DNA from 2 places in the Silvibacterium dinghuense genome. Region 2 is predicted to be linked to the other one. Evidence: riboswitches for the same ligand, from Rfam matches in the RefSeq annotation. Region 2 holds a riboswitch; the other holds the start of a gene.
The links. Region 2 has a riboswitch for S-adenosylmethionine ahead of thrC (threonine synthase). Riboswitches for the same ligand answer to the same signal wherever they lie in the genome.
Positions count from the first base shown of each region.

Region 1: it holds a riboswitch for S-adenosylmethionine, as region 2 does, so the genes downstream of both, ESZ00_RS17740 (threonine aldolase family protein) here and thrC (threonine synthase) in region 2, are expected to answer to the same signal.

Region 1 is NZ_SDMK01000004.1:393,340-397,612, forward strand. It holds gene ESZ00_RS17735 (PepSY-associated TM helix domain-containing protein) at 1-891, shown strand, start outside; gene ESZ00_RS20160 (hypothetical protein) at 888-1,064, shown strand; gene ESZ00_RS20165 (hypothetical protein) at 1,061-1,237, opposite strand; gene ESZ00_RS17740 (threonine aldolase family protein) at 1,481-2,545, opposite strand; SAM-I-IV-variant riboswitch at 2,602-2,707, opposite strand; gene ESZ00_RS17745 (DUF7009 family protein) at 3,025-3,408, opposite strand; gene fdhD (formate dehydrogenase accessory sulfurtransferase FdhD) at 3,433-4,273, opposite strand, start outside.
Region 2 is NZ_SDMK01000001.1:798,156-802,428, reverse strand. It holds gene ESZ00_RS03070 (VOC family protein) at 75-500, opposite strand; gene ESZ00_RS03065 (DUF899 domain-containing protein) at 531-1,340, opposite strand; gene ESZ00_RS03060 (MarR family winged helix-turn-helix transcriptional regulator) at 1,366-1,827, shown strand; SAM riboswitch class I at 1,965-2,074, shown strand; gene thrC (threonine synthase) at 2,253-3,524, shown strand; gene ESZ00_RS03050 (MoaD/ThiS family protein) at 3,514-3,873, shown strand; gene ESZ00_RS03045 (hypothetical protein) at 3,937-4,152, opposite strand.

The sequences.
Region 1 (4,273 bases), on a different contig from region 2:
GTGAACATGAGTCCGGTGGACCAGCCGAAGGACGGCGAGGTCAAATCGATGATCTTCGATGCGCACACCGGCAGTCTGCTCGAGGTGCCGCAGGATCGCTTCGACCTGACGAGCTTTCTGCTGCAACTGCACAGCGAAATCTTTCTGGGGCTGCCGGGCGAGCTGACGATGGGGCTGATGTCGCTGACCTTCGTGATCTCGCTGGTGTCGGGTGCGCTGGTCTATGGGCCGTTCATGCGGCGGCTGGACTTCGGCACCTATCGGCGGGAGGGAGCGCGGCGGACGCGGTGGTTCGATCTGCATAACCTGCTGGGCATCGTGACGCTGACGTGGGCCTTCGTGGTGGGAGCGACGGGCGTGATGAACGCACTCTCGGCGCCGCTGTTCGGCCTGTGGCGCGCGCAGACACTGCCGCAGATTCTGAAGCCGTATCACGGCAGGCCGGTGCCGTCGCACTTCCGCCCGGTGCAGGCCTCGGTCGACGCGGTTGCGGCTTCATTGCCGCAGATGGAAGTCGCAGCGGTGCTGTTTCCGAACAAGGTCTTCGGCAGTCCGCGGCACTTTGTGGTGTGGGCAAAGGGCAAGACGCCGCTGACCTCGCGCATGGAGACGCCGACGCTGGTGGACGTGGAGACAGGCGCGCTGATCCACACCGGCGGCCTGCCCTGGTATCTGCGCGGGCTCGAGCTCTCGCGGCCGCTGCACTTCGGCGACTACGGCGGGCTGCCGCTCAAGATCCTGTGGGGGCTTTTCGATGCGGTGCTGATCGTAGTGCTGGTGAGCGGCGTGTACCTGTGGCTCTCGAAGCGGAAGACTCCTCTGGAGCGCGATCTGAACCGGCTGGTGGAGCGGGAAACCCGCAAAGAACTGCAGGAGGTACACGTCGCATGAAACCGGCTGCGAAGCTGACAGAGGTGTATCGCATACCGGCGGTACTGGCCGCCATCACTGCCGTGGGACTGCTTTCGGCCCTGCTCGGCGACGGGGTGTGGGATGCCCTGTCGTGGCTGCTGCTGGCAGTGCCGGTGGGGATCATCGCGTACTGCATGGGGCGTCCGCGCTAGGTCGTATCGACATAGAGCCATAAGAAAGGATTGTCATTTCGACCGGAGCAGGACAGCTTTATCGTCCTGCGCAGCGGAGAAACCTGCAGTTCACCTGGGCCGGAGAAAACTGCAGGTTCATCCACTTCGCTCGCCTTACGGCTCTCTCCGGTCGGAATGACATTGCGATACATATGTCGCTCATTTTCTGTCTGGATATAGGGGGATACGGCCTAGATGTGTCCACCTAAGCCGTGACGCGATTGGTCATCCCGAGCGAGCACCGAGCCATCCCGCCCCGGCGAAGCTTGAGTGGGCCACCGTCGGGTTCGTGCCTGTGCAAACAAACCGCAGGTCCCTCCACTTCGCTCGCCTCTGGCTCGCTCCGGTCGGGATGACAAATCAGAAGAGTGCTTGTCTCCGCTTAGCCGGGCTGCTTAGCGCGCTACAGCTGTGAGCGCGGCGGATTCGGCGGCGACGGCGCGGAGATCGGCGGCGAGCTCGTCGACGCGCTCGAGCGAGGAGTCCCACGAGAACATGAAGCGGGCCGAGCCGCCGATGAAGGTGTAGAAGCGCCAGCCGCGCTCGCGGAGCGCCTTCTCGGCGGCCGCGGAGAGCTTGATGAAGACGGCATTGGCTTCGACCTTGAAGTAGAGCTCGAGGCCGGGGACGCCGGTGATCTGCTCGGCGAGGCGGCGGGCGCAGGCGTTGGCGTGCGCGCCGTTGCGCAGCCAGGTGCCGTCGGAGAGCAGGCGCACCCAGGGCGCGGAGAGATAGCGCATCTTCGAGGCCAGCTGGCCGGCCTGCTTGCAGCGGTAGTCGAAGTCTTCGGCGAGTTTGGGATCGAAGAAGATGATGGCCTCGCCGACGGCCATGCCGTTCTTGGTGCCGCCGAAGCAGAGCACATCGACGCCGGCCTTCCAGGTGATGTCGGCAGGGCTGCAGCCCAGGCTGGCGCAGGCGTTGGCGAAGCGGGCGCCGTCCATGTGCAGGCGCAGGTTCAGCTCGCGGCAGACCTCGGAGATGGCTTTGACCTCTTCGACGGTGTAGACCTGACCAGTCTCGGTAGGCTGGGTGATGGTGACGACGCGCGGCTTGGGGAAGTGGATGTCGTTGCGGCGCGTGGCCAGCGAGCGGATATCCTCGGGCGTCAGCTTGCCGTCGGACGAGGGCACGGCCAGCAGCTTCGAGCCGTTGGAGAAGAACTCGGGCGCGCCGCATTCGTCGGTCTCGACGTGGGCGGCGTCGGAGCAGATCACCGAGTGATAGCTCTGGCAGAGCGAGGCCAGCGCCAGCGAGTTGGCGGCGGTACCGTTGAAGGCGAAGAAGACCTCACACTCGGTTTCGAAAAGGGCCCGGAAGGCATCGGCGGCGCGGGCGGTCCAGATATCGCCGCCGTAGGCGGGCTCGTGACCGTGATTGGCCTCCTGCATGGCCTGCCAGGCCTCGGGACAGATTCCTGCGTAGTTGTCGCTGGCGAATTGCTGAACGTGGTCGGCCATGCCGGGGAATACACCTCTCAAGCGTCATTCCATCAGGAGCGCAAGCATGGTGCGGTGAGGAACCCGATGGTTGCCGGAACGGCCACATCCCTCAGCGAGGACGCCACCTTGCCCGGGAGCAGGTTGGCGTTGAGCGCACCGGCTCAACTCTTGATGACCTTCCAGAATAGATGACTGCGAAGGCGCGTGCAATCAGGGCTCAGGGCTCAGATAAAAATCCCACGTCTCAACGGCGAGACGTGGGGCACCCGGAGTTCTTCCCTCTTTCAAGAGAACAAAATCTCAATCGCGACCAGAGGAAGCGGAGGCCGAAGGCGATTCGCTCGGCGCGAAGCCGCGTACCTTCCCACCCAAGCGGAGCTTGGATGGGGCACCCATTTTCGTTTTCACCGCGCAGGTCCCACATCTCGAACAAAACGAGATGTGGGGGCACCCGGGGTTCTACATCTGCACCTATTCCCTGCACCCTGTTTCCCGGCTCAGCAGGCGGCTCCGGCGTTGGGGTTGGGAAAGGTATCGACGTTCTCGGCGTCGCTGAGGTCGAGGCAGGCGAAGTCCTTTTCGAGGATCACGTCGAGCGTGCCCTGGGGCGCGATGTCGAGCGTGGCGTAGATGCCGACCTCCCGGCCGCCGGTCCAGCGCTCGATGACCGGCTGCGGCACATGCACGGTGACCTGTCCCGCGGTGTAGCGCACGGCCATCTCCGGCGCCGACGCGTCGGGAATGAGCGCATAGGCGAGGAAGGCCTCGGGCTGCGGCGCGAAGCGGACGATCTCGCGGACCGGCTCACCGGCGCGGAGCTTTGCCGCCTCGGAGACGGCGATGCGGAGGCGGATGCTGTTGCCCTTGATGCGGAGTTTCATACGAGTCCTTTCGCCTGCTCTCGATCAGGCGATGAGCCTTTCTGCTCCATGGTAGATGTTGCAGCGATCGTGGCGCAGGAAGGCGAGCAGGGTGATGTCGAACATGCGGGCGACGCGCACGGCGAGCGATGACGGCGCGCCGATGGCGACGACGATAGGGATGCCGGCCATGACGCTCTTCTGCAGCAGCTCATAGCTGGCGCGGCCGGAGAGCAGCAGAACCTTGTCGCGCAGCGGCGTGAGGTCGTCGAGGAACATGCGGCCGATGAGCTTGTCGAGCGCATTGTGACGGCCGACATCTTCACGACAGAGGAGCAGCTGCCCTTCGGCATCGAAGAGCCCCGAGGCGTGGATGCCGCCGCTGTGCGCGAAGCCGGTCTGCGCGGCGCGCATCTTCTCCGGCAGGGTGAGGAGCATGGAGACAGGCACGCGAACGCTGCTGCGGACAGGCGCGGGGCAGACCGAACGCAACGCAAGCAGCGAGGCCTTGCCGCAGACACCGCAGCTCGAGGTGACGTAGAAGTTGCGCTCGACCGAGGGCAGGCGCGGCTGCGCTTCGGCGGTGAGGCGCACGAGCACGACATTGCGCGCCGAGGCTTCGTCGAAATCACCGTCCGCCGGGGCGGACGCGCTTTGCAAGGCGGCACGCGACTGCGCGAGATAGAGAATTTCCTCGATATCAAGAGAATCGGCGAGGATGCCCTCGGTCATGAGGAAGCCGGCGGCGAGCGCGAAGTCGTCGCCCGGCGTGCGCATGGTGATGGCGATGGACTTGCTCCGGCGCTGATCGGCAGAACCGTATTCGAGACGGATTTCGAGCGGCTCCTCGAGAGCGACCGCGTCGGTCTGCGCGGTGAAGCGGCCA
Region 2 (4,273 bases):
TGTCGCAGGCATAGTTGCAAATATGGAATAAACAAAGGCTGCCGGGGAGAATGACGCCGGGCAGCCTTCTCTTTTTAGCTTTGCATGGGGCGAGGGTGGAGCACCATCCAGTTAATCCCGAACTTATCGCGCAGCATGCCAAATCGAAAGGCAAAGAATGTTTCCGCTATCGGCATAAAGATCTCGCCGCCATCGGCGAGCGCCTTGTAGATGCGCTCGGCTTCCTCGATGGAGTCGGCCGAGAGCGCAACATAGGCGCTGCGCATGGGCTGATAGCGCGAGGGTGGAATATCGTTGCCCATGATATGCGTGTCGCCCAGGCTTATGCGCGAGTACATCACGGAGTTGGGATCGAATTCACCTGGAGGGGCATTTCCCGGAGGTGCTTCTGCGAAGGTCATCGAGAAAAGCAGCTTTGCTCCGAGGTGTTTCTCATAGTAGCGAAAGGCATCGGCGCAGTTGCCGCCGAAGTTGAGATAGGCATTGACATGCATCGGCATCGTGAGAGGTTCTCCTGAAGGTTGGGCGGGTTATGCGTGCTCGGTACAGCAGGCATGAGGCTTGGGGAGGTTCTCGTACTCGTCGTGCCGGCGAACGAAATCCATGGTGCTCTTCTCGTTGCGGCCCTTGGGCGCGCGGTCGAGGATCATGAGCGTGCCGATCCACTCTTCCGGCCCACGAGCGTAACTGGAATAGGTGTGATAAACATGGCCGTCGTCATCGCGGAAGAAGCTGCTCATGCCGGGCAGCTCGGTATTGTCATCGCTGACAGGAAAAGGAGTTTCGGTGAAGTTGTAGTGGACAGTGCCGTTGGTGCCGGGGCCGGGCAGGAAAGAGACGTGGTAATCGAAGTTGAAATCGTTGCTGTGAGAAGAAACCCAGGGGAAATGCCATCCCATGCGGCGCTTGTAGGCTTCGATCTCCGAGAGCGGAGCGCGGGAGACAGCGGTGAAGGTGACGTCATGATGGTTCAGGTGAGGTAGCGCGCCGTCGAAGTGATCGGCAAGGAAGGAGCAGCCGGGGCAACCTGCGGCCCATCCGGGAGCGAGCATGAAGTGGTAAACGATGAGCTGGCTGCGGCCGGCGAAGAGTTCGGCAAGAGAGCGGCGCCCAGTCGGGGTATCGAAAACATAGTCCTTTTCAACCCTCACCCAGGGCAGGGCAAGGCGCTGGGCGTTGATGGCGTCGCGCAGGTGAGTCTCTTCCTTTTCGCGGGCGAGCAGCGCTTTGCGTGCGGTGAGCCACTCTTCACGGGATACGACAGGGTGAGTTTGCATGACGAACTCCTTGGCGGCGCTGCTGATTTCGTGGCGCAGGATATGGATCTTGCTTGACGGCATACGTTGATATCAACATTATTGAGATATGTCAAAGGCTGCCCGCCCGGCTCCGCGTCCGGTGCCGTTCGAGACCACGTTGCTGGTCCGGGATTGTTGTCTGTGTCTGCATGTGCAACGTGCTGCGCGCGCTTTGGCGCGGCGTTTCGATGAAGTGCTGAGGCCATTGGGGCTGACCAACGGGCAGTTTTCGCTGCTGATGTCGTTGAACCGGCCACAGGCGGCACGGATGGCCTCCGTGGCAGCGCTGCTGGCCATGGATCGCACGACACTGACAGCCGCGCTCAAGCCGCTGGAGCGCCGCGGACTGCTGCGGATCGCGCCGGACCCGGAAGATCGCCGCTCCCGTCTCCTGGCGCTGACGCGCGCAGGAGAGGAACTGCTGGCACAGGCAGTGCCGGTGTGGGAGCGGACGCATGCGGAAGTCGAAGCTCAGCTGCCGCAGGGCGGCGCTGCTGCACTTCGCAAAAGTCTGCTTGAGATCGCTTGATGCAGCGTTGTATGGCCAGGGCTGAAGTCCAGATAAAGGACGGTCGCAGGCAGCAAATATCCACAGGATTTCTTGCATCCGCACGGCCACTGTGGTATCAAATGATTATTCAAGTTTGCTCTTACGAGCGAGCCTGAATTTCATGAAGAGTGGCTGAGGGACGGGCCCTGTGACGCCACGACAACCGGCTTAGGCAATCTAAGACATCGGTGTCAACTCTCTCCTGGGAAACCGGGGAACATGAGATTCGGGGATGCAATGCAGTATCGCATCTCGCCAAATCCCAAAGTGGTACCGGGCTCTTGGTCCGGGTAGTTTGCAGTACCAGATGTTGCAGCAGAGTACGTCACGCATGCCCGTGCATTTGTACCCATAGGGGAAAGCTCCTGTGGTGTCCGTCAGCAGCTCTCGGAATCGAGGGTTTCATGGCGCTTGCCTATGAATTGCGATGTCGGGAATGCGGGAAGACGTATCCAAACACCCCGCTTTCCATCTGTGATGAGTGCTTTTCCCCGCTTGAGGTGTTCTGCGACCTCGAAGCGGCGCGCGGCAGCTTTACCCGCGAGAAGATTGCGCAGGGTCCGGACAGCATGTGGCGTTACCAGGCGCTGCTGCCGGTGCCGGAGGACTACGTCCCGGCAACGCCCTCCGGCTGGACGCCGCTGCTGAAGGCTCCGCGACTGGCGAAGCGGATCGGTGCCTCGAATCTGTACATCAAGAACGATGCCGTGTGCGTGCCGACGTTGAGCTTCAAGGATCGCGTGGTGGCAACGGCTCTGGCGAATGCGCAGGTCTTCGGCTTCGACACGGTGGGATGCTCCTCGACCGGTAATCTGGCGAACGCAGTGGCCGCAGGCGCGGCGCGGCTGGGTCTCAAGACCTACATCCTGGTCCCGGCGGACCTGGAGCCGGCAAAGATTCTGAATACGCAGGTCTATGGTGCGAACCTGGTGCGCATCGACGGCAACTACGACCATGTGAACCGGCTGTGCTCGCAGATCGCGGAGCGCTACAACTGGGGCTTTGTGAATGTGAACCTGCGCCCCTACTACGCCGAGGGCTCGAAGACGGTCGGATATGAGATCGCCGAGCAGCTGGGCTGGCGCCTGCCCGACAACATCGTGTGCCCCATGGCCGGCGGTTCGCTGATCACCAAGATTCGTAAGGCTTTCAAGGAGCTGGTTGCCCTGGGCCTGGTGGAAGATAAGGAAGTGCGCTTCTTCGGAGCGCAGGCGACGGGTTGCTCGCCGATTTCGACGGCGGTGAAGAACGGTGCCGATCACATCGAGCCGCAGCGCCCGGCAACCATCGCACGCTCGCTCGCGATCGGCAATCCCGCAGACGGTGTCTACGCGGCGCGCGCCATCCGCCAGAGCGGCGGCTGGGCCGAGGATGTCTCGGACGTCGAGATCGTCTCCGCAATTCAGGAACTGGCCGAAACCGAGGGTATCTTTACCGAGACCGCGGGCGGCGTGACTACGGCAGTGACCGCGCGGCTCTACGCGCACGGCCGCATCAAGCCGGATGAGCTTACGGTATCCGTCATCACGGGCAATGGTCTGAAGACGACCGACGCACTGACGGGCGCATATGAAGTGGAGCAGGCGGTACGTCCGCGGCTCTCCGATTTCGAAGCCTACATCGATCAGAAGACCGCCAGCGGTGAACTGGCTGGGGAGGTTGCAAGTGTCCGTTAGAGTTTTGTTGCCGAATGCCTTTCAGAAGCACACCGATGGTGCCAAGGAACTGAAGTCGAGCGCGCAGAATCTGCCCGAGCTGATCACCGAGATCGAAACCACCTTTCCCGGCCTGAAGACGCATCTGCGCGACGAGCAGGGCAATGTGCGCCGCTTCATCAACTTCTACGTGAATGAGGAAGACATCCGCTTCCTCGGCAACGAGAAGTACGCTTTCCAGGATGGCGATGAAGTGCTCGTGATCCCGTCGATCGCCGGCGGCTGCTGCGCGCAGGGCGAATCGCGCTTCGCGCCCGAGCAACTTCGTTGCTGCTCCTACTGTGGGCAGGAAGAGTGTCTCTGCTACTAGGCGTTCTCCGCATTGGAAACGGCCCGCTTCGGCGGGCCGTTTTTCTTTTGAGCGAATAGCGGGTTACATCCGAGGCGTGCGCCGCGGCAGGTCGACGCCATAGGCACGTTCCGAGCCCTCGCGGATAACGAGGAATGACAGCAGTGTTCCCGGGAACCCGAAGATAAACGAGAGCACGCGCCACGCAATGCTGGAATGCGCCTGGGCTCTCATCCCCGCATAGCTCGCGTTGGCAAGCACCCAGATCGCGCCGACTCCTTCCGTGCTTCCGTTGACCATGCAGCTCTCCTTTTCACCGGATAGAGGACCGATTCAGCATAACTGTAAATTGCCTGTTTCGACGCATTTCATCCTTGACGGCCGTGGAGATGGCGTGGAACGCTCATCGCCTCCCCCGGAA